2 regions of the Ensifer sp. CCNWLY38 genome follow, and region 2 is predicted to be linked to the other one. Evidence: predicted binding sites of a transcription regulator. Region 2 holds the regulator's gene; the other holds the start of a gene.
The links. Region 2 encodes LexA, which represses DNA repair genes until DNA is damaged. Its sites were predicted from a motif close to TGTTCNNNNTGTGTTCNG; they were not measured.

Region 1: the regulator LexA is predicted to act here: its motif matches at 1,562-1,579, upstream of V7S54_RS13315 (ImuA family protein).

What each region holds. Positions count from the first base shown of each region.
Region 1 covers NZ_JBBBBO010000005.1:265,590-271,185, reverse strand. Annotated here, with positions in the region: gene V7S54_RS13320 (Y-family DNA polymerase) at 1-545, opposite strand, end outside; gene V7S54_RS13315 (ImuA family protein) at 586-1,539, opposite strand; gene V7S54_RS13310 (metallopeptidase family protein) at 1,710-2,144, shown strand; gene V7S54_RS13305 (DUF1737 domain-containing protein) at 2,357-2,563, opposite strand; gene V7S54_RS13300 (HpcH/HpaI aldolase/citrate lyase family protein) at 2,560-3,465, opposite strand; gene V7S54_RS13295 (hypothetical protein) at 3,591-3,845, shown strand; gene V7S54_RS13290 (VOC family protein) at 4,034-4,465, shown strand; gene leuD (3-isopropylmalate dehydratase small subunit) at 4,621-5,226, shown strand; gene V7S54_RS13280 (RidA family protein) at 5,236-5,596, shown strand, end outside.
Region 2 covers NZ_JBBBBO010000015.1:174,179-179,774, reverse strand. Annotated here, with positions in the region: gene V7S54_RS28055 (hypothetical protein) at 1-143, opposite strand, end outside; gene V7S54_RS28050 (hypothetical protein) at 458-754, shown strand; gene lexA (transcriptional repressor LexA) at 1,000-1,725, shown strand; gene V7S54_RS28040 (hypothetical protein) at 1,816-2,148, opposite strand; tRNA gene V7S54_RS28035 (tRNA-Cys) at 2,361-2,434, opposite strand; gene V7S54_RS28030 (thermonuclease family protein) at 2,586-3,308, opposite strand; gene V7S54_RS28025 (hypothetical protein) at 3,483-3,776, opposite strand; tRNA gene V7S54_RS28020 (tRNA-Asn) at 3,936-4,010, shown strand; gene V7S54_RS28015 (cryptochrome/photolyase family protein) at 4,107-5,555, shown strand.

The DNA.
Region 1 (5,596 bases), on a different contig from region 2:
TGATCGAGGCGCAGAAGCAGGGTTGCGCCGAACCGCCGGGCAAGCGGTGCGCGCGGCGCCTCGATGATGTCGCCGATCTGCTTGAGCCCGACCCGGCCAAGCGTTTCGATCGTCTCCTGCGGCAGCCGGAGCGCCGCCATCGGCAGCGGCGCCAGCACCCGCGCCGCCTCGTCCGGGGCGAGAATGCCGTCGGAGCCGAAACGCGCCACCGCCCAGGAAAGACCGGCGGACGAGGAGATCGCCGCCCGGGCCTCGACCCCTAAGTGAAAGAGGCGGGCAAGCAGATCGTCGAGCAGCGCCTTTTCTCCACCGAGGAGATGGGCGCAGCCGGTGATATCGAGAAAGAGACCGCTGTCACCATCGAGCGCGACGAGCGGCGTATAGCGGCAACACCAATCCGCAAGCCCTTCAAGCAGAGCCCGGTCGGCGGCGGGATCGGCCGGCAGCACGTCGATCTCGGGACACATGGCCCGTGCTTCGGCAACGCCCTGGCCAATGTGAAACCCACATTTCTCGGCGAAACCATCGAGGGCGACGAGGCGCATCGCGCTCTTCACCTTGTCGGCGAAGACGACGGGCGGATGCTCAGGACGCCCGCGGGAAAGCCACGAGTTCCCCCAGCGTTTGCGCGCGACCCGATCGGCCGGAAGATGCGGAAAGGCGAGCGACAGAATGCGCTGGTTCTGGATCTGCCGCAGCAGCGGCTGGTAGGGGCTCGACGGGGTAAAGGCGGCGGTCATGGGGATTCCACTCCAGCAGGAAGCCGAGCGGCGCAGGAGCTCTGCTCTTCTCGGCGATGACATGAAAGACGGGATGGCCGATGCTGCCGCGAAGCATCGATCCATCCGGTAGGGGACGCTCGCGCGCCGGCGCCGGCTCGACGAGGAAGCGGAAGAAGGCGCTGCTGGCCTCCTCGTGCCCGGACTGGCGCAGGAGCAGAAGGGGGACGTGGCCGGCGCGTGAGCGCACGTGCAGGCGCCGGCTTTCGCTGAGCGCAAGGGCGCCAGGATTGCCGCGAATTTCGAGAATGACAGCGCAGAAGCTCGGGACGGAAAGGGCGGCTTCAGCGATCCACAGCGCGTCCTTTACCGTTCGCGGCAGGCTGAAGACGAGGCCACGGACATCGAGCCCATAGGCCTTGAGACCCAATCCATAGGGCATGCCCGCCTCGTTGGAAGCCTTCGACTGGCTGATCCAGAGAACCGGAGCTGCCGGCTCACCCTTTTCGAGCCGCGCCTGCTGGCAGAGCACGCTGAGTGCCGCGGCAAAACCGGCGGCAGCACCAGCATCGCGCGTCTCGGCATTGCGGATTTCCGTCATGCCCTCGAGCGGTAGGCCGCCTTCGAGAAGGTCGTCCAGATCCGCTACGCCGAGCGCAAGCGCTCGGCGGCCGGGTTCATCTTCCTCGCGTTGACGGAAGCCGCCGGGATCGGCCGCCTTGGCGGCTCGCACGACGCCCGGAAGCCGACGGTTTTCGATCCTGGCTATGGTCTCTCGGAGCGAAAGTACCGTCTCCCGCTCCACGGCTTTGTCGACCATGACGGTCAACTCCCATCATAAATGTTCATGTTATGTTCTATTAGATTCCAGAGCTTCCTAAATGAGTCAACAGCCAATTCTAAGAATTTATTCCTGTGCCTATACCCGCGGAATTCAACACTCGAAAAACACTGGCAAAATCGCTATATGGAGGGCAACAAGGAGTGCCTATGGCCCGCATTGACCAGACCGATGATTGGCGGGAACGCCACGCACCGACGCTTACCACCTTCGAACAGCTCGCGCTGGAAGCCTACGGCCACCTGCCGCAGGAATTCCGCCAGCTGACGACCGACCTCGTCATCGAAGTTGCCGATTTCCCGAGCGATGACGTGTTTGAGGATATGGCACTGGAAACGCCCTTCGACCTGCTTGGCCTTTTCGAAGGCCGCGGCATCGGCGAGCGCTTCACCATGGAAACCGGCCAGTTTCCGAACCGCATCACCCTCTATCGCCGCCCGATCATCGATTATTGGGCAGAGAACGAAGAGACGCTGGGCGACATCATCACCCATGTGCTGATCCACGAGATCGGCCACCACTTCGGCCTCTCCGACGACGACATGGAGCGGATCGAGGCGAGCGTCGAGCACGTCGGCGGCTGACAAGCTCACCGTTTCGCTTTGCCCCTCATCCGGCCTGCCGGCCACCTTCTCCCCGCAAGCGGGGCGAAGGAAACGCGCGGCAACCGCTCGTTTCCAAGAACCGCTCCCGCAGAGGACAACACCAAGTGACGACGGAGCTTCGGCCCTCGTCCCCTCTCCCCGCTTGCGGGGAGAGGGTTAGGGTGAGGGACAAACGTGCCTGACGGTCCGCTTTACTGTTCCGACAGCTTGATATCCGGGGTGTAATCCTTGCCCTCGACCTCCTTGAACACCGCCTGGCCGCACTGCATGTGCTGCGTGTCGGCATTGAAGGCATAGGTGGGCGAGCCGTGCAGGCTCCAGCCCAGGTTCAGCGCCGCCGTCACCTTGTGACAGAAGGAAGCGTCGTCGGGACCGGTCAGGAAGCGATAGAGTTTCAAGATCTTGTCTTTCGTTTTTCGATGAGATCCGCCTTGGCGGCGAGCATCACGGCCTGGTCGAGGTGCAGCCGCTCGACCATCCGTCCGTTGAGATTGATGACGCCCTTGCCGGCGTTTTCCGAGAGCGCAAAGGCAGCGATGATCGCACGCGCCTCGTCGACGGCGATCTGCTCGACGCCGAAACGTTCGTTCGCCGGGCCGATCTGGGCCGGGTGGATCAGCATCTTGCCGTCATAGCCCATGTCGCGGCCCTGCCGGCATTCCTCGTCGAAACCATCAGCGTCGCGAAAATCGTTGAAGACGGCGTCGATGACGTCGAGGCCGCCGCCGCGCGCGGCCAGCAGGATCTGCATCAGCCAGGGGATCAGATAGGGACGGCCGGGACGATCCGGAACGCCGGTATCCTTGCGCAGGTCGTTGAGGCCGACGACGAAGCAATCGAGCCGGCCGCCGAAGGTGCGGCCGGTCTCGGCAATGAGAGGCGCGTTGATGACGCCGCGCGGCGTCTCGATCATCGCCCAGAGACGCAGCGTCTCCGGCGCATCGTTTTCGGTCAGCCAGTCGGCCGCCGCCTGGATATCCGCCGGGCTTTCGACCTTCGGCAGGAGGATGGCGTCGGGATTGGCCGCAAGCACCGCAGCGAGATCGTCCTGGCCAAATCCCGAACCGAGCGCATTGATGCGGATGACGATCTCGCAATCCGGCCGGTTCGCCGTCAGGTGCTGTACCAGCGCCGCGCGTGCTTCCACCTTGCGTTCAGGCGCAACCGCGTCCTCAAGATCGAAGATCGCGGCGTCGGTCGCCAGTTCGGCGACCTTGGCAAGCGCCCGGGCGTTGTCAGCGGGCACACAAAGCACCGAGCGGCGCAGGCGCACGGGGTGATGTTCTGTCGATTTGCTCATGCCCCAGTTGTGCCCGCCTTTGCCCCGTTCCGCAAGGCGAGGCGAACCGCCGCACCTCTTTCGAAAGCCCGCCTCTTGCAAGTGCAGGCCCGAACCACCACATCGCCATCAGAAAGGTGACGATTATGCAAAGCATTCGCTCTGTTCTCTTTACGGCCGCAGCCCTGACCATCACGTTTGCGGCCTTCGTGCTGACCGCTTCGTTGGCGCTGGCACTGGCCGGCATCGCCGCCGTCGTCGTGATCGGCAGCGCCATTGCCGCAAGGCTGAATTTCAGGCCAGCCCGCGCCACGGCGCGCCCGGCTGCCGCAGGCGCCGCTCATGGCCAGCGCGAGATGCGCATCTGGAACGACGGTCGCGGCACGATCATCGACCTCTGATCCCGGCGATCGCAGTGATCCGCAATCGAGCCGATCCGTGATCGGCTCGAGCCCCTGTTGCCGTCCATCCAAAGCCGCATTCAGCCGGCTGCGAAATTTTTCCATCCCCATGTCGGATCGGGCGTTCCGCGCCCGTCCTTGAGACAGGCAGCCTACTCCTGGCTCGTCATAAAGGATGGAGAAACCCGATGGATACCCAAACGCAGCAAACCGAAACGACGCAGCCGGCACCGGTCCTGAACGGGCTTCTGCCCTATCTTCAGGTCGATGGCGCCGCCAAGGCATCCGAATTCTACCAGCGCGCCTTCGGTGCCAAGGAGGTCAACCGGCATCCGCTCGACGAGCAGGGCCGCACGATGCACATCCATCTCTATGTCAACGGCAGCTCGCTGATGCTGGCCGATGCCTATCCGGAATATGGCCATCCGCTGGAAAAGCCGCAGGCCTTCACCCTGACGCTCACCGTCGAGGACATCGATGCCTGGTGGGACCGTGCCGTTGCCGCCGGCGCCGAAGTGGTGATGCCGATCGAGGTGATGTTCTGGGGCGACCGCTACGGCCAGCTCCGCGATCCTTTCGGCGTTCTCTGGGCGATGAACAGCCCTGTGAAGGCAGGCTAAGTCCTTCCCGACAATCGAAATCCGGACGAAGCTCTCGCCGGGCGGGCATTTTCACCCGCCCGGTGAAGCGTGTTTGGATAGATTTTCCTTCATTTCGGCGCAAAACTCATCTAAACGCTAGCGCAACATTCTTCTGAAATCGAAGGCCTGAAGTTATGGAAAAATTCGTCAAGCTCACCGGTGTCGCCGCCCCTCTCCCCGTCGTCAACATCGACACGGACATGATCATTCCGAAGGATTACCTGAAGACGATCAAGCGCACCGGCCTCGGCAAGGGCCTTTTCGCCGAAGCCCGCTACAATGAGGATGGCTCGGTCAACCCGGACTTCGTGCTCAACAAACCCGCCTACCAGAACGCCAAGATCCTGGTTGCCGGCGACAACTTCGGTTGCGGCTCGTCGCGCGAACACGCCCCCTGGGCGCTGCTCGACTTCGGCATCCGCTGCGTGATCTCCACGTCCTTTGCCGACATCTTCTACAACAACTGTTTCAAGAACGGCATTCTGCCGATCGTCGTCAGCCAGGCCGACCTCGACAAGCTGATGGACGACGCCTCGCGCGGCTCCAACGCCATCCTCTCGGTCGACCTGGAATCCCAGGAAATCACCGGTCCGGACGGCGGCTCGATCAAGTTCGAGATCGACGCCTTCAAGCGCCACTGCCTGCTGAACGGCCTCGACGACATCGGCCTGACGCTGGAAAAGGCAACCGCCATCGACAGCTTCGAGAAGACGGTCGGCGCCTCGCGCCCCTGGGCTTAAAGCTAAGATATGGCGCGCAAGCTCATCTCCTCGGGTTCGCCCTTCGAAAAGAAGGCAGGCTATTCACGTGCCGTCGCGATGGGCGACTGGTGCTTCGTCTCCGGCACGACCGGCTACGACTACGCCACCATGACCATGCCGGAGACGGTGGAAGAGCAGGCGCGCAACTGCCTGAAGACAATCGAGAGCGCGCTGACGGAAGCGGGCTTCTCGCTTAAAGACGTGGTGCGCAATCACTACTACGTCACCGATGCCAGCTTCGCCGACCGGGTGTTCCCGATCTTCGGCGAAGCCTTCGGCGAGATCCGTCCGGCCGCAACCATGATCGTCTGTGACCTGATCCGCCCGGAAATGCTGATCGAGATCGAAG
Region 2 (5,596 bases):
GCATAGCACGAGCCGCCCAAGGACGGATCCGAGCCCACCGTCCAGGCATTGACCTCCTTCCAGATATTCGAACGCCCTTCTTCAGCAGAGGCCGCCCCCGCCGCCACCAACAGACAGAGAACCGCCAACGACAATCTATGCATGCAACCACCCTACTTTCCCCGCAAAGTTATCGTTTTTTTACAACCTGTCGAGACGGTGCGGCATCTTCACAACACGGATTTTTGCACGCCAGCAGCGAGGCCGCGACTTGGCGCAACCGAAGCGATTGCGGCGCGGAGGGCGCGTCAGGGCTTTGCCGCGGCGTGCCCTGGCGCAAAACGGCCACAGCCTGCACTCAAAGAGCTGTTGAACACATGACAGTGATCGCCAAGCTTGCTGGACTTCGGAACGAAAGCGCGGTTCACATCGTTAACCGCCCCGTAGTCCCACCCTTGCATCAAAGTGGACGATCACCGTGCTTGCCGCCCTGCTTCTCGCTTCGATAGTCGCATCGCCCAATATGCCTGACGTCAAGCTCAGCGCCGCCACGGTGGACGAACTTCAGACCGATTTCGAGAGCGCCGTGCCGTGCCATCAAATTGATGGACGCAACGTGTGGAAGGGTGCGATCGCGTTCTACATCCAGTCTTTCATCTATGACGGCGACACGCCGGTCGCGACCGATGCGGCGGATGCCGTACTTCCGGAAGACAACAGCGCCGAGACGGTGAAGGAATTCGAAGACGCCTGCGCCGCCACGCAGCCGGCCTAGCCTCTTTGCACGAAACGCTCGCGATTCGTTCGAATCGCAGTGACGTCGCGCAATGCGCTACGCCGCCGCCCTCCTTTTGGGCGCGATCATCGCCCAAACCCGCTCTGCTCCCGTAAAAGTGACCAATCGACACGCACAGACGCGCCAATTGTCTGAATTCACGGAATTTTAGGCACTTGCGGAACACATATGGAACAGATAGTGTCTGTTCTTGATTTGTTTCACGCCTCTGGGAGCGACGTGCCATGCTGACCCGCAAGCAACAGGAATTGCTTCTCTTCATTCACGAACGCATGAAGGAGTCAGGCGTCCCACCATCATTCGATGAAATGAAGGATGCGCTCGACCTGGCGTCGAAGTCCGGCATTCACCGCCTGATCACGGCACTCGAAGAACGCGGGTTCATTCGCCGTCTGCCGAACCGGGCTCGCGCGCTTGAGGTCATCAAGCTTCCGGAGGCTTACGCATCCAGCCAGCAGCAGCCTCGCCGCGGCTTCTCGCCCAGCGTGATCGAAGGCAGCCTCGGCAAGGCGCCGGCGGTAGCCCCTGCCGCACCGCCGAAGCCCGCGCCAGTGGCCGACAACACATCGGTTTCCGTGCCGGTCATGGGCCGCATCGCTGCCGGTGTGCCGATCTCGGCCATCCAGAACAACACGCACGACATTACCGTTCCGCTCGACATGATCGGCAATGGCGAACACTATGCTCTCGAAGTTAAGGGCGACTCGATGATCGAAGCCGGCATCTTCGACGGCGACACGGTGATCATCCGCAATGCCAATACGGCCAATCCCGGCGATATCATCGTGGCGCTCGTGGATGATGAGGAAGCGACGCTTAAGCGCTTCCGGCGCAAGGGCGCATCGATCGCGCTCGAAGCCGCGAACCCTGCCTACGAAACAAGGATTTTCGGGCCCGATCGGGTGAAGATCCAGGGCAAGCTCGTCGGGCTGATCCGCCGCTACCACTGATTCCGAGGGAAACCTGGCATCCGACAGAGCCTCGCCACCGCTTGCGGTGGCGAGGCTCTGTTAATTGAAGGCGACCTGAAGGCGCGCCTCTTATTCGTGGATGGTGTATTCGCCGAGTTCGCAGAGATCCTGCATGTCTTCGGTCGTATCGAGGCCGGAGCCTTCTTCGAACTCGAAGCGCATGTCGTACTTGCAGACCTCCCGGCCGTCGGCGATGGTGATCTCCATGTCTTCCCCGGGGTTCAGCACCTGCCGGCCGAAAACATCGTCTTCCCACTCATTGACGCCCACAGGCGACGTATAGAAGTTCGTCAGCACTGCGTTTGTGTTGTTCTTCAGCTTGAAAACCAGGTCCTCTGCCTGCGCCTCGAACGTGGTCGCAGCGAAGAGGGCCAAGGCCGTCAGGACAAGTTTCGTCTTCATATATGCCATTGCCTCCGTTTTGATGATGACGGACGCTACCGATGCGGCTGATGTCAGCGGAGTCATCGTTCCCCCTCTACCGATTTCACCGAAGCGATAAGATCCAACGTATAGCTAATGGATGTGGCTTGCGCGGGCGTGGGCAGGCAACCACACAATCGCCCTGCCCTAAGGCAGAACGTCTATTCACACTAAAATGAGGTGAGAGTTATTGGAGGCCTCGCCCGGAATTGAACCGGGGTACAAGGATTTGCAGTCCTCTGCGTCACCACTCCGCCACGAGGCCTCACAGCTCGGATAACCGAGCGTTGGCGCGGATTTAGAATGATTGCAGAAAAACCGCAAGAGGCATTTTCCGAAAAACGCGCCGTCGATTTGTAAGACGGATACTTTCCACAGAGCGATCGCGAACCTCCGCCGATCGCATCTGGGTGGCCTCAGCACCAGGGCGTCGCGTGTCCCGTCCACGGCCGGACCAGCCCCTCGGTGACCAGCACGCGCCCGATAGACTGGTCGCCGCGGGTGACCAACCGCAGCTTTTCACCGGCCTTGGCATCCTGACGACCGCTCGCCGTTTCCAGCCTGAAGTCACCCGCATTCAACAATTCGCGCAGGCGTTGCTTGGCATAGAAGCCGCGCGAACGTTCCTTGTCGCAGCTTGCCTGGCGAATACGCGGCGCATCGACGTCTGCCACGCGGATCGTTTCGCCGTGGTACAGAAAGGTGGCGCCGTCGATCACGCAGTTGTCGTTGCGAATCCCGCAGAAGTAAAACTGGTCCGCGCGAATGGATGCCGTCTTCACTTCCTCGTTCGGCCGCACCACAGGTGTCGGCGCGTTGGTGCCGAGGTCGACGGACGGCACCGGAGCGGCAAGGGCAACTCTTGTCACCAGATTCGGTTTCTGCTTCTCCGCCTGTTGCGCGGGACGCTCGTCCGATTTCTGCGCGACGCGAACGGGCTTCGGCTTCGATTCGTGGCGCGACGTGAACGCCACCACGTCCGATACCACCGGCCAATGTTTCAGTTCGGCGCGATGATCGTAAGCGACCACGCCGCCGACAGTGAGTGCGGCGGCCAGATACCACGGCGCCATACCGCCTTGTTTTCCCCTGCTCCGACCGGAATTCCGGCTTCGACGTTTCGTAGTGGCTTTGGCCATGCGTCCCCATCCTGATTCGCGACCGCATTATGCGTTTGATGGGTTGCCGAAAAGTTTTCGGCGGCCTCCCTCAACAAAGGGTTCAGCCGCTTCACTGAGGATCAATCGGCAGGGAATCGAAGCAGAGGCATCCGGGACGGATGCGTTGACCGAAAAGCGCGCAATAGCTCCGGTTCAAGAGCCGTTCGAAGAATTGGCTCGTCCGCGCCAGCGCGCCCACCAGACAGCCAGGCGACGCCGGCGACGGCGGACGGAGGGGATATCGTGCGAAAGGACGATGAGGCCCAGAGGTATCATCCAGAAGCCGAGCACCGGCAGAAAGCCGAGAAAACCAAAAAACACCAGGAGCGAGCCCAGCAGGATACGTAGCAGTGGCGATTCCGGCAGCGTGATGCGCCACTTCCCGAGCACGATCTGACGCGTCTGCGGATCAATCCCGAAATGCTTCTGCTTCCTGTTTTTATTCATCATTCCCTATCCGACATCTTTTCCCACAATTGGGGACTTCTCCACAGCCTCGCAACCGAACTTGTCATTTTTTTTGAAAAAACCGCTTGGCAAATCGGAAAAGCATGCGTATTAGCAGCCTCACTTCTGAAGCGCACAGCGAAACAGCGGCGCGGATGATCCCTGGTAGCTCAGCGGTAGAGCATTCGACTGTTAATCGACAGGTCGCCGGTTCGAATCCGGCCCGGGGAGCCAGTTTCGAAAAGAGCCATTTGCAGAAAATGCAAATGGCTCTTTTTCATTTTGCGCCTAATTTCTCCCGGTGATCAATCCCAGTCCTAGACGGTACCTATGACAACGAGGGCTCCCATCATCGTCTGGTTCCGCAAGGACCTGCGCCTTGGCGACAACAGGGCCTTTGCGGCTGCGGCCGATGAGGCTGCCGTCATTCCACTCTATATCCGGGAGCCGGACGAAAGCGGCAACGGTCCGCTGGGCACGGCACAGCAATGGTGGCTGCACCATTCGCTGGAAGCGTTGGAGGCTCGACTGGGCCGGCTCGGCTCGCGACTCATTCTCCGCTCCGGCGACCCGTTGGACGTCCTCAGCGAGGTGTCGCGCCGATCGGGAGCGAAGCGCGTCCATTGGAATCGCCGCTACGACTCGTGCGGCATCGCCACCGATATTGCCCTGAAGAAAGCACTCGCGGCTCAGGGCATCGCGGCCGAGAGCTTTGCCGGGCAATTGCTGCACGAGCCCATGCGCTTGCTGACGACGACCGGTGGGCCCTATCGCGTGTTCACGCCATTCTGGCGCGCGCTCGAAGAGAAGGTTGAGCCGGCTCCGCCGATCGACGGGCCGCAAAAGATCGCAACGCCGGAAAGCTGGCCCCCGTCAGAACAGCTTGATGCGTGGTCGCTTCTGCCAACGAAACCGAACTGGGCCGCGACATTCAGCGAGATATGGACGCCAGGGGAAAAAGGCGCGACCGCTCGCCTCGACGAATTTATCGACGAGAAACTTGCGGACTATAAAGTGCGCCGGGATCGTCCAGAGGCTGACGGCACATCCCTGCTCTCTCCTCACCTCGCCTTCGGAGAAATCTCGCCGGCGCAGGTCTGGCACGCGACGCAGGGAATCGAGACCGATGGCGGTGAAGGTGTTGCCACCTTTCGCAAGGAGATCGCCTGGCGCGAATTCTCCTACCATCTGTTGTTTCACTATCCCGAACTCCCGCGTCGCAATCTCGATCGCCGGTTCGATCGTTTCCGTTGGCTGGACCATGACGACGATTTTTCCCGCTGGTGCAAGGGTTTGACCGGTTTCCCAATCGTGGACGCCGGCATGCGGCAGCTCTGGCGGCATGGCTACATGCACAATCGCGTGCGCATGATCGCCGCCTCGTTCCTCATCAAGGACCTGCTGATCGACTGGCGGAAAGGCGAGCAATGGTTTCGCGACACCCTCGTGGATGCGGATCCGGCCAACAACGCCGCAAGCTGGCAATGGGTCGCGGGATCGGGCGCGGATGCGGCGCCGTTCTTCCGAATTTTCAATCCTGTTCTCCAAGGCGAAAAGTTCGACCCGGACGGAGCCTATGTGAAGCGCTTCGTCCCGGAGCTCGATCGGCTGGAGCCACGCTACATCCATCGCCCCTTTGCGGCTCCGGCTGCCGTGCTTTCGGGCGCCGGCATCGAGCTTGGCGCAACCTATCCAAAGCCGATCGTTGACCACGCCCTGGCGCGGGATCGGGCGCTTGCAGCGTTCCGCGAGATCACAAGCGCGCCGAGAGAACCGTAACGGTACAGGCCCCCGGTAGAAATCCATGGTTGGCGTCTCGG